Regions from separate parts of the Alteribacillus sp. JSM 102045 genome, predicted to be linked through region 1. Evidence: a T-box and tRNA genes for the amino acid it is inferred to sense, from the RefSeq annotation. Region 1 holds a T-box; the other holds one or more tRNA genes.
The links. The T-box of region 1 lies ahead of tyrS (tyrosine--tRNA ligase). A T-box ahead of a tRNA ligase gene usually reads a tRNA of that ligase, here a tRNA-Tyr.
Positions count from the first base shown of each region.

Region 2: it encodes a tRNA-Tyr, which carries the amino acid that the T-box ahead of tyrS (tyrosine--tRNA ligase) is inferred to sense. The anticodon was not compared.

Region 1 is NZ_JBHFQG010000004.1:73,484-80,221, reverse strand. It holds gene acsA (acetate--CoA ligase) at 1-1,075, shown strand, start outside; gene ACE1TI_RS04210 (transglycosylase domain-containing protein) at 1,149-4,088, opposite strand; T-box leader at 4,227-4,456, shown strand; gene tyrS (tyrosine--tRNA ligase) at 4,554-5,828, shown strand; gene rpsD (30S ribosomal protein S4) at 5,927-6,529, opposite strand.
Region 2 is NZ_JBHFQG010000035.1:18,881-25,618, reverse strand. It holds gene ACE1TI_RS17770 (zf-HC2 domain-containing protein) at 7-651, opposite strand; gene sigW (RNA polymerase sigma factor SigW) at 669-1,235, opposite strand; gene ACE1TI_RS17760 (aspartyl-phosphate phosphatase Spo0E family protein) at 1,537-1,701, shown strand; gene ACE1TI_RS17755 (aromatic acid exporter family protein) at 1,806-2,834, shown strand; tRNA gene ACE1TI_RS17750 (tRNA-Ala) at 3,077-3,152, opposite strand; tRNA gene ACE1TI_RS17745 (tRNA-Gly) at 3,164-3,237, opposite strand; tRNA gene ACE1TI_RS17740 (tRNA-Gly) at 3,242-3,316, opposite strand; tRNA gene ACE1TI_RS17735 (tRNA-Lys) at 3,366-3,441, opposite strand; tRNA gene ACE1TI_RS17730 (tRNA-Tyr) at 3,552-3,637, opposite strand; tRNA gene ACE1TI_RS17725 (tRNA-Glu) at 3,721-3,795, opposite strand; gene ACE1TI_RS17720 (D-alanine--D-alanine ligase family protein) at 3,986-5,188, opposite strand; gene ACE1TI_RS17715 (UDP-N-acetylmuramoyl-tripeptide--D-alanyl-D-alanine ligase) at 5,209-6,738, opposite strand, start outside.

The sequences.
Region 1 (6,738 bases):
TGGGTCAACTGGGAAACCAAAAGGTGTTCTTCATGTTCATAATGCAATGCTTCAGCATTATCAAACGGCTAAGTGGGTGCTCGATCTTAAAAAGGATGACGTTTATTGGTGTACAGCTGACCCGGGCTGGGTAACTGGAACATCTTATGGTATTTTTGGGCCGTGGCTCGCTGGAGCGACAAATGTTGTACGCGGCGGCCGTTTCAGTCCTCAAGATTGGTATGAAACTTTAGAACGCTACAAAGTTTCTGTATGGTACAGTGCTCCTACAGCTTTCCGTATGCTGATGAGTGTTGGTGACGAGGTAGTGAAAAACTATGATCTTTCTAACCTGCGCCATATCTTAAGCGTTGGGGAGCCGTTGAATCCAGAAGTAGTGCGCTGGGGAGAAAAAGTATTTAATCTGCGTATTCACGATACTTGGTGGATGACGGAAACCGGGGCTATGATGATTTGTAACTATCCTTCTATGACGATAAAAGCAGGTTCAATGGGTAAACCTATTCCGGGCGTAAAAGCAGCTATTATAGATGACCAGGGAAATGAATTACCTCCGAATAGAATGGGGAACCTTGCGATTGGTAAAGGGTGGCCATCCATGATGAGAACGATTTGGAATAACGAAGAGAAATACAACAGCTATTTTGAATTAGATGGCTGGTATGTTTCTGGAGATTCAGCTTATATGGATGAGGATGGCTACTTTTGGTTCCAGGGCCGTATTGATGATGTTATTATGACATCTGGCGAGCGTGTAGGCCCGTTTGAGGTAGAAAGTAAGATTATAGAACATCCGGCTGTAGCGGAAGCAGGTGTCATTGGAAAACCTGATCCGGTAAGAGGAGAAATCATCAAAGCATTTGTTGCAGTTCGAGATGGGCATGAAGTAACAGAAGAATTAAAAGAGGATATTCGCAATTTCGTTAAGAAAGGTTTGGCTGCTCATGCGGCACCTCGTGAAATTGAATTCCGTGATAAGCTGCCGAAGACGCGCAGCGGTAAGATTATGCGCCGTGTGTTAAAAGCCTGGGAGCTTGATTTACCAACTGGTGACCTTTCTACGATGGAAGATTAATTTATTTTAACAAAAGCCCTGCTGAAAGTATTCAGCAGGGCTTTTACAATCGCTTTATCAAGAAAAAGTATGATTAATCGTCATCGTCTTCACTGTTGTCATTATCATCGCCATCGTTTTCCTCATCGGTATTATCATCTTCATTCGTATCATTGTTATCCTGCTCGGTATCGCTATCTTCTTCCCTGTTATTGTCTTCTGAGGAGCTGTCATCGCCTTCTTCACGGCCCCCGTTGTTATTATCATTACTTCGATCATTATTTTTCTCATTGCTATTATCATTATTGGACTCATTATTAGAAGAATCACCGTAATCATTGTCTTCTTCGTTGTCGTCATTATTTTGACTGCTGCCTTCAGCCGAATTAGATTCTGTTGATTGTCTGCCCCTGGAGTCAACAGCAGTCACGAAAAATTTTCCGTTTGTGTTCACGCTTGTAGAAGTAGTGGTATTTGAACGCACTGTTTTTACTCTCGATCCGTCACGAGAGTATATCCTGTAGCCAACAATGTCATTGTCAGGATGCTGGTTCCATGTAATTTGACCGCCATTAAAAGACACTCCGGTCACCTGTGATGGTCTGCGGCCATTATTAGGAGCCGATTGGTCAGGAACAATATTATCCCAATCATCTGGTAGATATTCACTCATATCGTCAGCATCAAAATAATCTTCTTTAATCGATACTCCTGATTGAGTGAAGTCTGACGGAGTGGAGTCATAAGCTTTATATCTTTCACCATTAATCGTAACAGAAGATACTTCGCTAAGACTGTCATCAGTTTCTGATGGTAAAAATTCCTCGTTAAAGTAATCTGTTGTTGTCAAGCCTGCTTCTTTACAAAGGGAGCTAGGCAGTTTTCCTGAAATACCACAAATGGTCTGACGTACTATGCCGTCAGGCTGTTCAAACTCATCATCAATTCCTAATACATCAGGGTCTGCGTCATAAGCTGCGTTCATCATTTCTGCCCATATTTGCTGTGTTCTAGCACCATAACTTAACCCTTTGTAAGGTGTAGCGAGAGCCTGTGGGTCATCATATCCGATCCAGGTACCAAAGGTCACGTTTGGGTTTAAACCGATAAACCAGGAATCTTTTGTGTCGTTTGTTGTACCTGTTTTACCAGCCCAATCACCGCCGAATTTGAGCATACCAGGAAGAGCGCTTGCTGTACCACCTGGTTCTAAGACGTCTCTTAAAATATCTACCGTTAGAAAAGCAGTTTGCGGCGAAAAGACTTTATTGTTTTCCGCATTGTGTTCATAAACAGTTTCCCCATCTTTTTTCTCGATTTTTTCGATTAAATACGAATCGTGAAATTGCCCTTCGTTTCCAAATGTAGCAAAGGCATTCGTATTTTGTTCGACAGTTGCCCCGTAAGTTAAACCGCCGATTGATCCAGACTCATAAGGTTCATCAGGATCAAGCCTCTGAAATCCCATGTCTTCAAGCGCCTGCCTGGAAGTTTCATGTTCTATCCTTTGAAAAGTCTTGACGGCTGGAACATTTCTAGATTCCTTTAATGCTTCTCGAACACTGACAAAACCTTGATAACTGCCTCCGAAATTTGTAAACTCTGTCCCATCTCTATACTCACTTGGGACATCGGGAAGTACGGTGCCCGGCTGTACAACACCTTGATCAATAGCAGGGCCGTATGCTAACAAGGGTTTCATCGTTGACCCGTTTTGCCTGTATGCTTGAGTGGCGTGATTTAAGTTTTCCCTGTTAAAATCTCGTCCTCCAACAAAACTTAAAATAGCTCCCGTTTGATTATCTATTAAAATGGCTCCGACTTCTTCAGGCTCTGTACCATCTTCACCCTGCCGGTCAGGTCCAAACCATTCCGAGTTATTAACCGCTTCTTGCATGGAATCATAAATATCTTTTTTTATAGTAAGGTGGACATTGTAGCCGCCAAGGGCTAATTCCTTTTTAGCTTGAGCTAGATATTGTGTGAGAGTTTCCTGACGTTCTTCTTCATCAAGGTCATCAATCTCAATACCATCTTCTTCTAATAAATTTTCACGTATGATTCGAGAAGCCCGGTCTTGTGCTTCATACGTAAGGTATGGATAATCTTCAACGAGGCTTCCGGATGGATCGGTTAAATTATTTTTTATGTCATATTCAAGAGCTTCTTCGTATTCTTCTTTTGTAATAAAGCCGTTTTCATGCATATTGTTTAAAACTAATTTCATTCTGTTTAAACCGGCATCAAAATCTTCCTTAACTTCTCCGCCTGCAGCAAAAGGGGTATAGACGAAGGGGTTTTTTGGAAGACCTGCAATAAAAGCAGATTGAGCTATATTTAATTCCGAAGCATCTACTCCAAATAATCCTTCTGCGGCAGATTGGGCTCCTGCGATATTCCGGCCATTTGCGTTTCGGCCAAAAGGAACAATATTAAGGTAGGCTTCGAGGATTTCCTCTTTTTCAAAAAAGTTTTCCATTCGTAAGGCCAGGGCAATTTCTTTTGCTTTTCGGTCAAAAGAAATTTCATTTGTCAATAATTGGTTTTTAATAATCTGCTGGGTCAGCGTACTGCCGCCGGTCTGCGTGCTGGCCCCGGTTATCTCTTGGTAAGTAGCACGAAATAATGCTTTTGGGACGACCCCTTTATGTTCAAAGAAGTATTCGTCTTCTGTAGAAATAACAGCATGAATTAGATGATTAGACATTTCATCAAGCGACCGTTCTTTTCTTTCAAGGTCAGCAGGTATTTTTCCTAAGTATTCATCATCGTCAAAATATAGATCGCTTACTTCTTCATAATTATAAACTTCCTGTTGAAATTCTTCTTTACTGTAATCTTCCTGATCTTCTACCAATGAGACAAAATAGCCGGCCCCGGCCCCTCCAACAAATAATGCCAGCATTACCATCAGAACAGCCGATATTAAGACAAGGTTCCAGAACACATGGGATGTAATATTAAGTCCTTTAATGAATGAATGGTTTTTCACCTTGTCGAGCTTGTGGTTTAGTCTTTCAAAAAATTTATGCATATATAATTCCTCCTAAACGTCAACGATATTATAGCATAAGCGGTACTAGCTTCCTATGCGTTTTACTGATTTTCTCTTCTGCCGTTGACAGAAAGAAAGCAAATATGATAAAAGAAATATAGTCTAAAAATTTTATAATAATAAGCATTGAAGGATTGAAGTAGCATATTCCTCCCTGTATTCAGAGAACCGGCGGCTGGTGCAAGCCGGTACAAAGGAAAGATGTGAATTACGTTCTCGAGCTTCTTTTGGTTTATACGTGTTCTTCCTATGAATCAAAAGACGGAATCTGCCGTTATAACAACCGAGTGGAAAGCAGCATGTAAGCTTTCAACAAGGGTGGTACCGCGATAAAGATCGTCCCTTCTAGAGAGGAAGGGGCGTTTTTTAATGGGAAAAAATCCCTAGGCTTTGATACTCAGCTTTGAAACGTATTTGTTATTCTCAAAAAAGGAGCGCTGGAATGTGGATATTTTAAAAGACTTAGAATTTCGCGGATTGATTAATCAAGTTACAGACAGAGAAGGGCTTCAGGAACTGTTAAATGAAAAACAAGTAACGATGTATTGTGGTTTTGACCCAACTGGGGATAGTCTTCATATTGGACACCTGCTGACCATAATAACTCTTCGCCGTTTTCAGCTGGCAGGACATAAGCCTCTCGCGCTTGTAGGCGGGGCTACTGGGTTGATTGGAGATCCAAGCGGAAAAAAAGCGGAACGGACATTGAATGAAGAAGATGTCGTCAAAATGTATAGTGATAGAATTAAAGGACAACTACAAAAATACTTGGATTTCGAGGGCGGCGATAAAGCTGAGGTGCTAAATAACTATGATTGGATTGGAAGCATGAGTGTTGTTTCCTTTTTAAGAGATGTAGGAAAACATTTTGGTTTAAATTATATGCTCGCAAAAGAGTCAGTTGAATCCCGCATCCAGTCCGGTATTTCTTTTACAGAATTCAGCTATCAAATATTGCAGTCCTTTGATTTTTACCATTTAAACAAAGAAAAAGGATGTCAGCTGCAAATTGGCGGAAGCGACCAATGGGGAAATATTACAGCTGGTCTAGAGCTGATCCGCCGGATGAAAGGTGGAGAAGAAGGAGAACAGCCGGATGCTTATGGATTTACGATACCTCTTGTTACAAAAGCAGATGGGACGAAGTTTGGGAAGACGGAAGGCGGAGCCATTTGGCTTGATCCTGAAAAAACGTCACCATACGAATTTTATCAATTTCTCATTAACACGGACGACCGTGACGTTATTAAATTCTTGAAGTATTTTACGTTTTTAGATAATGAAGAAATTAATGAATTAGAAAAAGAACTGGAAGCGCGTCCTGAAGAGCGTAAAGCCCACCGCAGACTTGCTGAAGAAGTGACTTGTTTCGTCCATGGGGAAAATGCACTCACCCAGGCGCAGCACATTTCACAAGTTTTATTTGGCGGAGGGGACCTGAAAGAACTATCTGCCGAAGAAATTAAACAAGGGTTTAAAGATGTACCAGCTCACGTAATAGAGGAGAAAGAAAAGGGACTCTTAGATCTTCTGGTTGAAGCAGGCATCTCTCCTTCTAAGCGGCAAGCGAGAGAAGATATTAAAAACGGAGCAATTTATATTAATGGAGATCGTTGTCAGGAGCTGGATAAAGTCATTGGAAAGGAAGATAAAATTGATGGTGCCTTTACTATCATTCGCCGCGGGAAAAAGAAATATTTTTTAATTCAATATGCTTAAAAACAGACCTGAGACCATGCAGCCGGTCTCAGGTTCTTTCATATTGAACGTAAAAAAGTCAGACACCCTAAATTTAGGAAGCCTGACTTTTGTTTAGCTTAACGGGAGTAGTATTCAACGATAAGCGCTTCTGTAATTTCAGAAGGAAGTTCAGAACGCTCAGGATAGCGGTTGTACGTTCCTTCAAGCTTTTCTTCGTCAAAAGTTAAATATTCTGGTACGAAGTTGTTCACTTCTACTGCTTCTTTTACAGCAGAAAGGTTGCGGGATTTTTCGCGAAGACCGATTGTTTGGTTCGGCTTAACGCGGTAAGATGGAATATCTACACGTTCTCCGTCAACCGTTACGTGTCCGTGTGTAACAAGCTGGCGCGCAGCACGGCGTGTGCGAGCAAGGCCAAGTCGGTATACTAAGTTATCAAGACGGGATTCAAGCAAGATCATAAAGTTCTCACCGTGTACCCCTTGCATTTTACCAGCCTGTTCAAACAACTTGCGGAATTGACGCTCGTTCAAACCGTACATATAGCGAAGTTTTTGTTTTTCTTGAAGCTGCAGGCCGTACTCTGAAAGTTTCTTCCGTTGAGTCGGTCCGTGTTCGCCTGGTGCATATGGGCGTTTTTCTAATTCTTTTCCTGTACCGCTTAGAGAAATACCAAAACGGCGGGATTTTTTCCAAGATGGTCCTGTATAACGTGCCATACAAGAAGCCTCCTCTATATTAAAGTATTGGAAAAAGAACAACGTTGACAATCTCCTGACATGCTCATTTTGTTTTCAAGCATCTTCGCCTCGACAGCTAGAGGTTACGCAATGCCCCTTAAACCAATGATTCAGCCGCAGGTTTAAGGAACAAAATGATAAGGGTGTACATATCAAGTTTGTCCTGGCTGTCTTTCACACAGACGCCA
Region 2 (6,738 bases), on a different contig from region 1:
AAACCTTTATTTTTGCTCTTCTTTATTGTTCTCTTCAAAAGAGAAGACATCGGAAACGATCCGTTTTGTATGATACCAAAACCATTCCAGAGCCTGGTCTACTTGTTCAATCTCCCCAGCAACCTTGCCAGCTGAAGCTAAATATTGTTCTCCATTTATAACAGTTAAATTTCCGGTTATTTCCCCTTTCACCTCGACGCTTCCGTTTTTGACAAGAAGATCGCCATCAACCGTTTCTCCTTCTGGAACAATCACCGTGTCGTTTTCCCGGTCAATCTCTACACCTTGTCCGCCGACTACCGAAACTCCTTCACCAGATTGTTCATTCCAAACAGATAATAAACTGGAGGCCATTAAAAAAACAAACAATGATGCAGCTACTAAGACAGGATGCTGTTTCATCCAATTTTTCCAATGCTTCCGTTTCTTTTCACGAGGAAGGTTATTCCTTACAGCTTCCGTAAAGCCAGCAGGCGCTTCAATATGGGAGGAGCTCTGTACAAGCATAACTGCTTTTTTCAGTTCTTTGTAATGGGCCGAACACTCCTCACATGCTTCTAAGTGCCGGTAAAACTCGGTACGCTCCGAATCAATCATTTCCCCATCCAAGTATTTGTGCAGTTGTATTTCGTACTTTTTTTCACATGCCATCCTTTATTCCTCCCTCCTTACGCATTTCCCAGCCGTTTGCGCAAGGCTTCACGGCCTCTATGTATGTGAGTCTTAACAGTGTTTTCCGGCAGATCTAAAATTTCACTAATTTCTTTTATGTGCAAACCTTCTATGTATCGTAATATAATAGCGGAACGATACTTTGGCGGCAAATAGGAAATTTCCCGCTGCACCCATTCCTGCATTTCTAATGTAACCACTTGTTCTTCAGGAAGCTTTTCGGAAGCTGCAATTTGGGAATAACCAGTCAGCCCTTCTGTGCCTTGTATCTCAGCGTCCAAGGAGTAATCAGGCTTTTTTTTACGCAGACGGTCGATGCATAAATTTGTTGTAATACGAAACAACCACGTCGAAAACTTTCTCTTTTCATCATAACTTTCTAAGTTGGCATAAGCTCTTAAAAATGATTCTTGAGCCATATCCTGCGCTTCGTGGCTGTTCCCGGTCATCCGGTAAGCAATTTGATAAACTTTATCTTTATACAAATCTACCAGCTCTGCAAATGCTTCCTGATCTTTTTCTCTTTTTATTTCTCTAATCAGCCGTTCTACTACCGCATCCATATCTAGACCTCCACCCACTTTGCGGGTCTCTTCCTTACGAATTCGCCTCTCCACAGGTTTCATATTTTTAAAATTGTTTTGGACGTTTTCATTCATACAAAAACGAATAACTCTTAGTTCGAGTTATTCTATTAATCAAACGTTTGATTGACATTTTTTTCTACGAAATTAATTATAACATCTCTTCTTGCAGATAGGGGATAAATTTACAATTCTGTGAAAATGGAAAAATAGTGTTTTCAAATCTTTGGAAATGGGTAAAAATAAAATTAAATAATCATCCATACGGGAGTGAACAATAATGTCTGAGCAAACCTTGCTTAGGGAAATTGAAACGAAAAGAGAAAAATTAAATCATATCGCTTGGAATAAACCACTTTTTTCTGAAGAAGTGGTGAATTTAAGTAAAGAACTCGACCAACTTTTAAATAGATATGATAATACATTATCAGCAGCAAAAGCTTAACAGATTTGACGTATGTAAGGCCTGACTTCATTATGGAGTCAGGCCTTATCTATTCTCACGATGCCCAATCGTGTATGATAGACTTATGAAGGTGAGAAAAAGATATGAAACGATTTCAATTTGCTGGAAACCGGGTAATCAAAACAGGAGTCGCCATTTTAATAACAGCATGGATATGCCAAATCTTAGGCTGGCCGCCTGTGTTTGCTGTCATTACAGCAATTGTCACTTTAGAACCCACTGTTTCAGATTCTATTAAAAAAGGGATCATTCGTCTGCCGGCTTCCGTCTTTGGTTCTTTTTATGCCGTGCTGTTCATTTATTTTTTCGACCATTCTCCAATAACCTATGCACTTGCGGCAGTATTTACAATTGCTACTTGTGTGAAACTTAAATTGCATGCTGGTCTTTTAGTTGCCACCCTTACTTCTGTAGCAATGGTTGAAGTTCTGCACGATAATTATTTTATTTCCTTTTTTATTAGGTTAGGAACAACCACAATCGGTTTGTTAGTTTCCACCGCCGTAAACATGTTTGTTTTCCCGCCGGATTATACGCAGGACATTATTCGAAACATTAATAAAATGGCCCAAAATACAGGAACTGCTGTTGAGAAATTGTTTAGAAAGGTTCTAGAAAACAACCAAGAAGAAAGCAGTCAAAAAGAAATTATTGAGCAGTTAGATAAAAAATTACATAAAACAGAAACGCTTATTCGGTTTCAAAAAGACGAATCAAAATTCCATCCGTTAGCTGGAAGTGAAAAAGATTTGTTTTATCTTGCACAGCACCAATTAGTTCGGCTGCGTTTAATTCGTTATCATATAGCCAACGTCTTAAACACTCCATTAGACACGATTTCATGGACAGCAGAAGAAAAATCGATCATTATGGAAGCTGTTCGTTACTTAGCAAAAAGCATGAAAAGCGATTCTCATTACAATCCGCTTATTCATCAAAAACGAGTCCGGCAATTAATGGAATTATTTTGGGAAGGAAATGAAGAAATCACCCAAAATAACGATCAGCACCCGACACACTTTCCACCAGAACTCATCCTTTTATATGAGCTTCTGTCTATTTACACGCAGGTGGAAGAATTTTATGAAAATCCCCGGCACACACAAAATTAAAACTTTAAAAGAACAAAAGCGCAAGCGCCCTGTTCAGCGTCGACAGGTAAATGTTCTTCAGTCATGAAAGGCGCTCTTTGCCTTTCATGAATGGAGGTTATTTAAGCCCAAGAGGCTGGGCGCTGAAGCTAGACGCGGATCAAACAATATGGAGATAGTTATCCACAACTTGTAAAAACATAATTTCCTAAACAATAAAAATACCACAGTACATTCACTGTGGTTTTATTAATTATTATGTATGGTGGAGCCTAGCGGGATCGAACCGCTGACCTCCTGCGTGCAAAGCAGGCGCTCTCCCATCTGAGCTAAGGCCCCAATATGTATAATGGAGCGGGTGATGGGAATCGAACCCACGACATCAGCTTGGAAGGCTGAGGTTTTACCACTAAACTACACCCGCATAATGGAGCGAAAGACGGGATTCGAACCCGCGACCCCTACCTTGGCAAGGTAGTGTTCTACCACTGAACTACTTCCGCGTCCTGTACATTCAAAAATATATATTATGTAGTCATTTTTTCAATGAAATGGTGAGCCATGGAGGATTCGAACCTCCGACCCTCTGATTAAAAGTCAGATGCTCTACCATCTGAGCTAATGGCTCTTATTGTAAATTTTCTTATGTTTCATTATACACATCTTATATACTTTAAAAAGCAGCTAAAATGTATTGTACACTAGTTTGGCCTGAAGTACAAATTTTAAACAAATAAATGGTGGAGGGGGACGGACTCGAACCGCCGAACCCAGAGGGAGCAGATTTACAGTCTGCCGCGTTTGGCCAACTTCGCTACCCCTCCATTTAAAAAAGGCACCGTTCTATTTTAAACAAACAACCTTATGTTTGTCAATGGTTGTCCGATATGTAAAATAAAAAAATTAATGGTGACCCGTAGGGGATTCGAACCCCTGTTACCGCCGTGAAAGGGCGGTGTCTTAACCACTTGACCAACGGGCCACATATGCAGCAAAGAGTAACCTCTCTTGCTGACATATGATATTATATCTTATAGCGGTGATTAGTTGCAAGGATTTTTTAAGATTTTATAGATTAATTATTTTAAAATGACCTTCAATAATTAGAAACGATTTAAAACAATAAAATAACCGTCTCATTGTTTTAGACGGTTATTACTTCTCTGAAGCAGCTATAAATTATTAGACTTTGAACCGCTTTTTACACCCTCTGCACTTTGGAGGGAGAAAAGGTTAGAGTCAATAGAAAATGTCAATTTGTCTCTTTCTCGTTTTCGTTTTAAAGCCAGCTGAATAAGCTGATGAGTTAATTGGGTATAATTCTTCCCTGCTGGATCCCATAGGTAAAAGGATAAAGACCCGGGAATAGTATTGATTTCGTTTACGTAAACCTTATCTTTAGCTTGGTCAATTAAGAAGTCTATACGGGATACCCCGCTGCAGCCAAGGATTTGAAAAGTGTCCTTTGCGAGTTCCTGAACTTCTATTGTACGAGCGTCGTCTAAAGGCGCAGGAATAACACGATCTGTGCTTTCCATTCCTTTTGCTGCATCACCGCTTTTTCCTCCCCCTTGATACTTATCCTGGTAGCTTAATATCTCTTCTGTTTTCAGGACTTCTTCAATAACGGAAGCTTCTACTTCTTCATAATCGCCAAGAACCGAGCAGTTTACTTCCTTCATATCCTGCACCATATATTCCACTAAGATTTTCGAAGCAAAAGACATCGCTTCTTCTACAGCTTCCTCAAGCTCCTCACGATTTTCTGCTTTACTAATTCCAACGCTTGAGCCCAGGTTAGCCGGCTTCACTATAACGGGGAAACCAAGACGTTCTTCAATCATATTAATAATCTCTTCACTATCATCGGTCCAGTGACTGCTGTAAAACCAAACATAATCCAAAATAGGAAGGTTGGAATCTCTAAGCATTTGCTTCATCATTACTTTATCCATACCAACAGCAGAAGACATTACGTCACAGCCAACGTAAGGAAGGTCATATAACTCAAAAAGACCCTGCAGAACCCCATCCTCTCCAAACGTACCGTGAACAATAGGAAAAGCTACGTCAATCTCAGCCACTGTTCGTTTCCCAAACTTCGGAACCGGATCTTTTTGTAATACCACATTTCCGTTATCTGATTTAGCTACCGACACTTTCTGAGCGTTTTCTAAAAGCTGTTTTAAATCTTTATATACTTCAATGTCAAGAAGTTCTTCTCCTGTATACCAATTGCGGTCCTTGCTGATGTAAACAGGGACTGCTTCATATTGGCTGTCATCCATTGCTTTCATTGCTTGGAGGGCAGAGATAACGGATACCTCATGTTCTACTGAAACCCCACCAAAAAATACACCTACTCTGGTTTTCATTACAATTTTCCCTCTCTTCCTCACTCATTAAAAGTATCAGGTAAATCATTTTCCAACAGCACCACGGATTTTTGCACGGCTACCTGATTCATTTTATCCAATGCATCTTGAAGGTTTGATGCCACATAATACTGGTTTTCAGGATATCCTTTTGCGGCAAGCCCATCCTGAAGAGGGCGGGTTTGTTTTTTTCCGACTAATATCACAAAGTCGCACACCTCTGCAGCGTGTTCAGCGAAAGCTTTATTTAATTCATATTCTTTTTCCCCAAGTTCTATCATTCCAGGTGTAACTAACACTTTGTATTCAGGCATTTGCCCCAATACTTCAAGCGCCATTTTTGAACCAACAGGGTTGGAATTAAAGCTGTCATCAATAATTGTTATGTTACCAGAAGGTTTTTTTAGTTCTAGCCGGTGTTCAACTGGCTGAACTTTCTTAACTGCTCTTGCAATTTTTTCAAGAGAAATTCCTTTTTCTGATCCTATAGCTATCGCAGCAAGAATGTTATAGATATTGTGCTGACCGAGCAGCTTAGTTTGAATCTGTACAGCTGATCCATCATATTTGTACACCATAAATTCCGAGCCTTTGGAGGTGTAACTAATCTCTGCGGCACGATAATGAAGATCATCTGCTTCTACCCCATAATAAATCGTGCGGCATTTATTCCGCTGCTGGTAGGACATAATGTTTTGATCATCTTTATTTAGGAAAGCTGTTCCTTCATGAGGAAGGGTTTCTATCAATTCGAATTTCGTCTTTTTAATGTTTTCTAACGTTTTAAACGTTTCTAAGTGCTGTTCTCCAATAGCAGTAAGAATTCCGTATTTTTGATGAACTAATTCACATATTTCTTGTATATCATTCTCTTGCTTTGCTCCCATTTCTGCTATGAAAATATCATGGTAGGGCTTTAGCATAGAACGAACGGTCCTGGTAACTCCCATTTTCGTGTTATAACTCTCCGGGGTTTTTAAAACGTTAAATTGAGACGATAAGACGGTCTCTACAATATGTTTCGTACTTGTTTTTCCATAACTCCCTGTTATCCCAATTACTTCAAGGTTAGGCATGGATTTTATAATTTTTTCTGCATCGTGAAAATAATATTGATTAATTTGATTTTCAATCGGCCAATTAATAATATTTGCAGCCATAGTGTAAAAATAAGCCACAATGGAAGCGCCAATGGCAAATATCATAAACCAGATTAAAGAACTTTCTTCTCCTGTACCAAGCAGCAAACCAATGCCCGCTGTTATAACATAAAGTATGGCAATCGTAACGAATAATCGTTTTACTCTTGCTGTAATAACAAGCTTCTTTTTTTCCTGCTCTTCTTTCATCGTATACGTAATTACTCCGAAAATAATTGTCCCTGTCAGCAGCGCCCAAAATTCACTGCCGAAGAGAAATGGAACGAGTGCTAGTACAGGGAGATAATCCCGCACCGAGAACACCCGGCTTATGTTGGATATTATCCAGCGCCAAAAACGTTCATTACGATAAGAGTTTAATTGCAGCATATGTGCACTTTTCTTAATGAG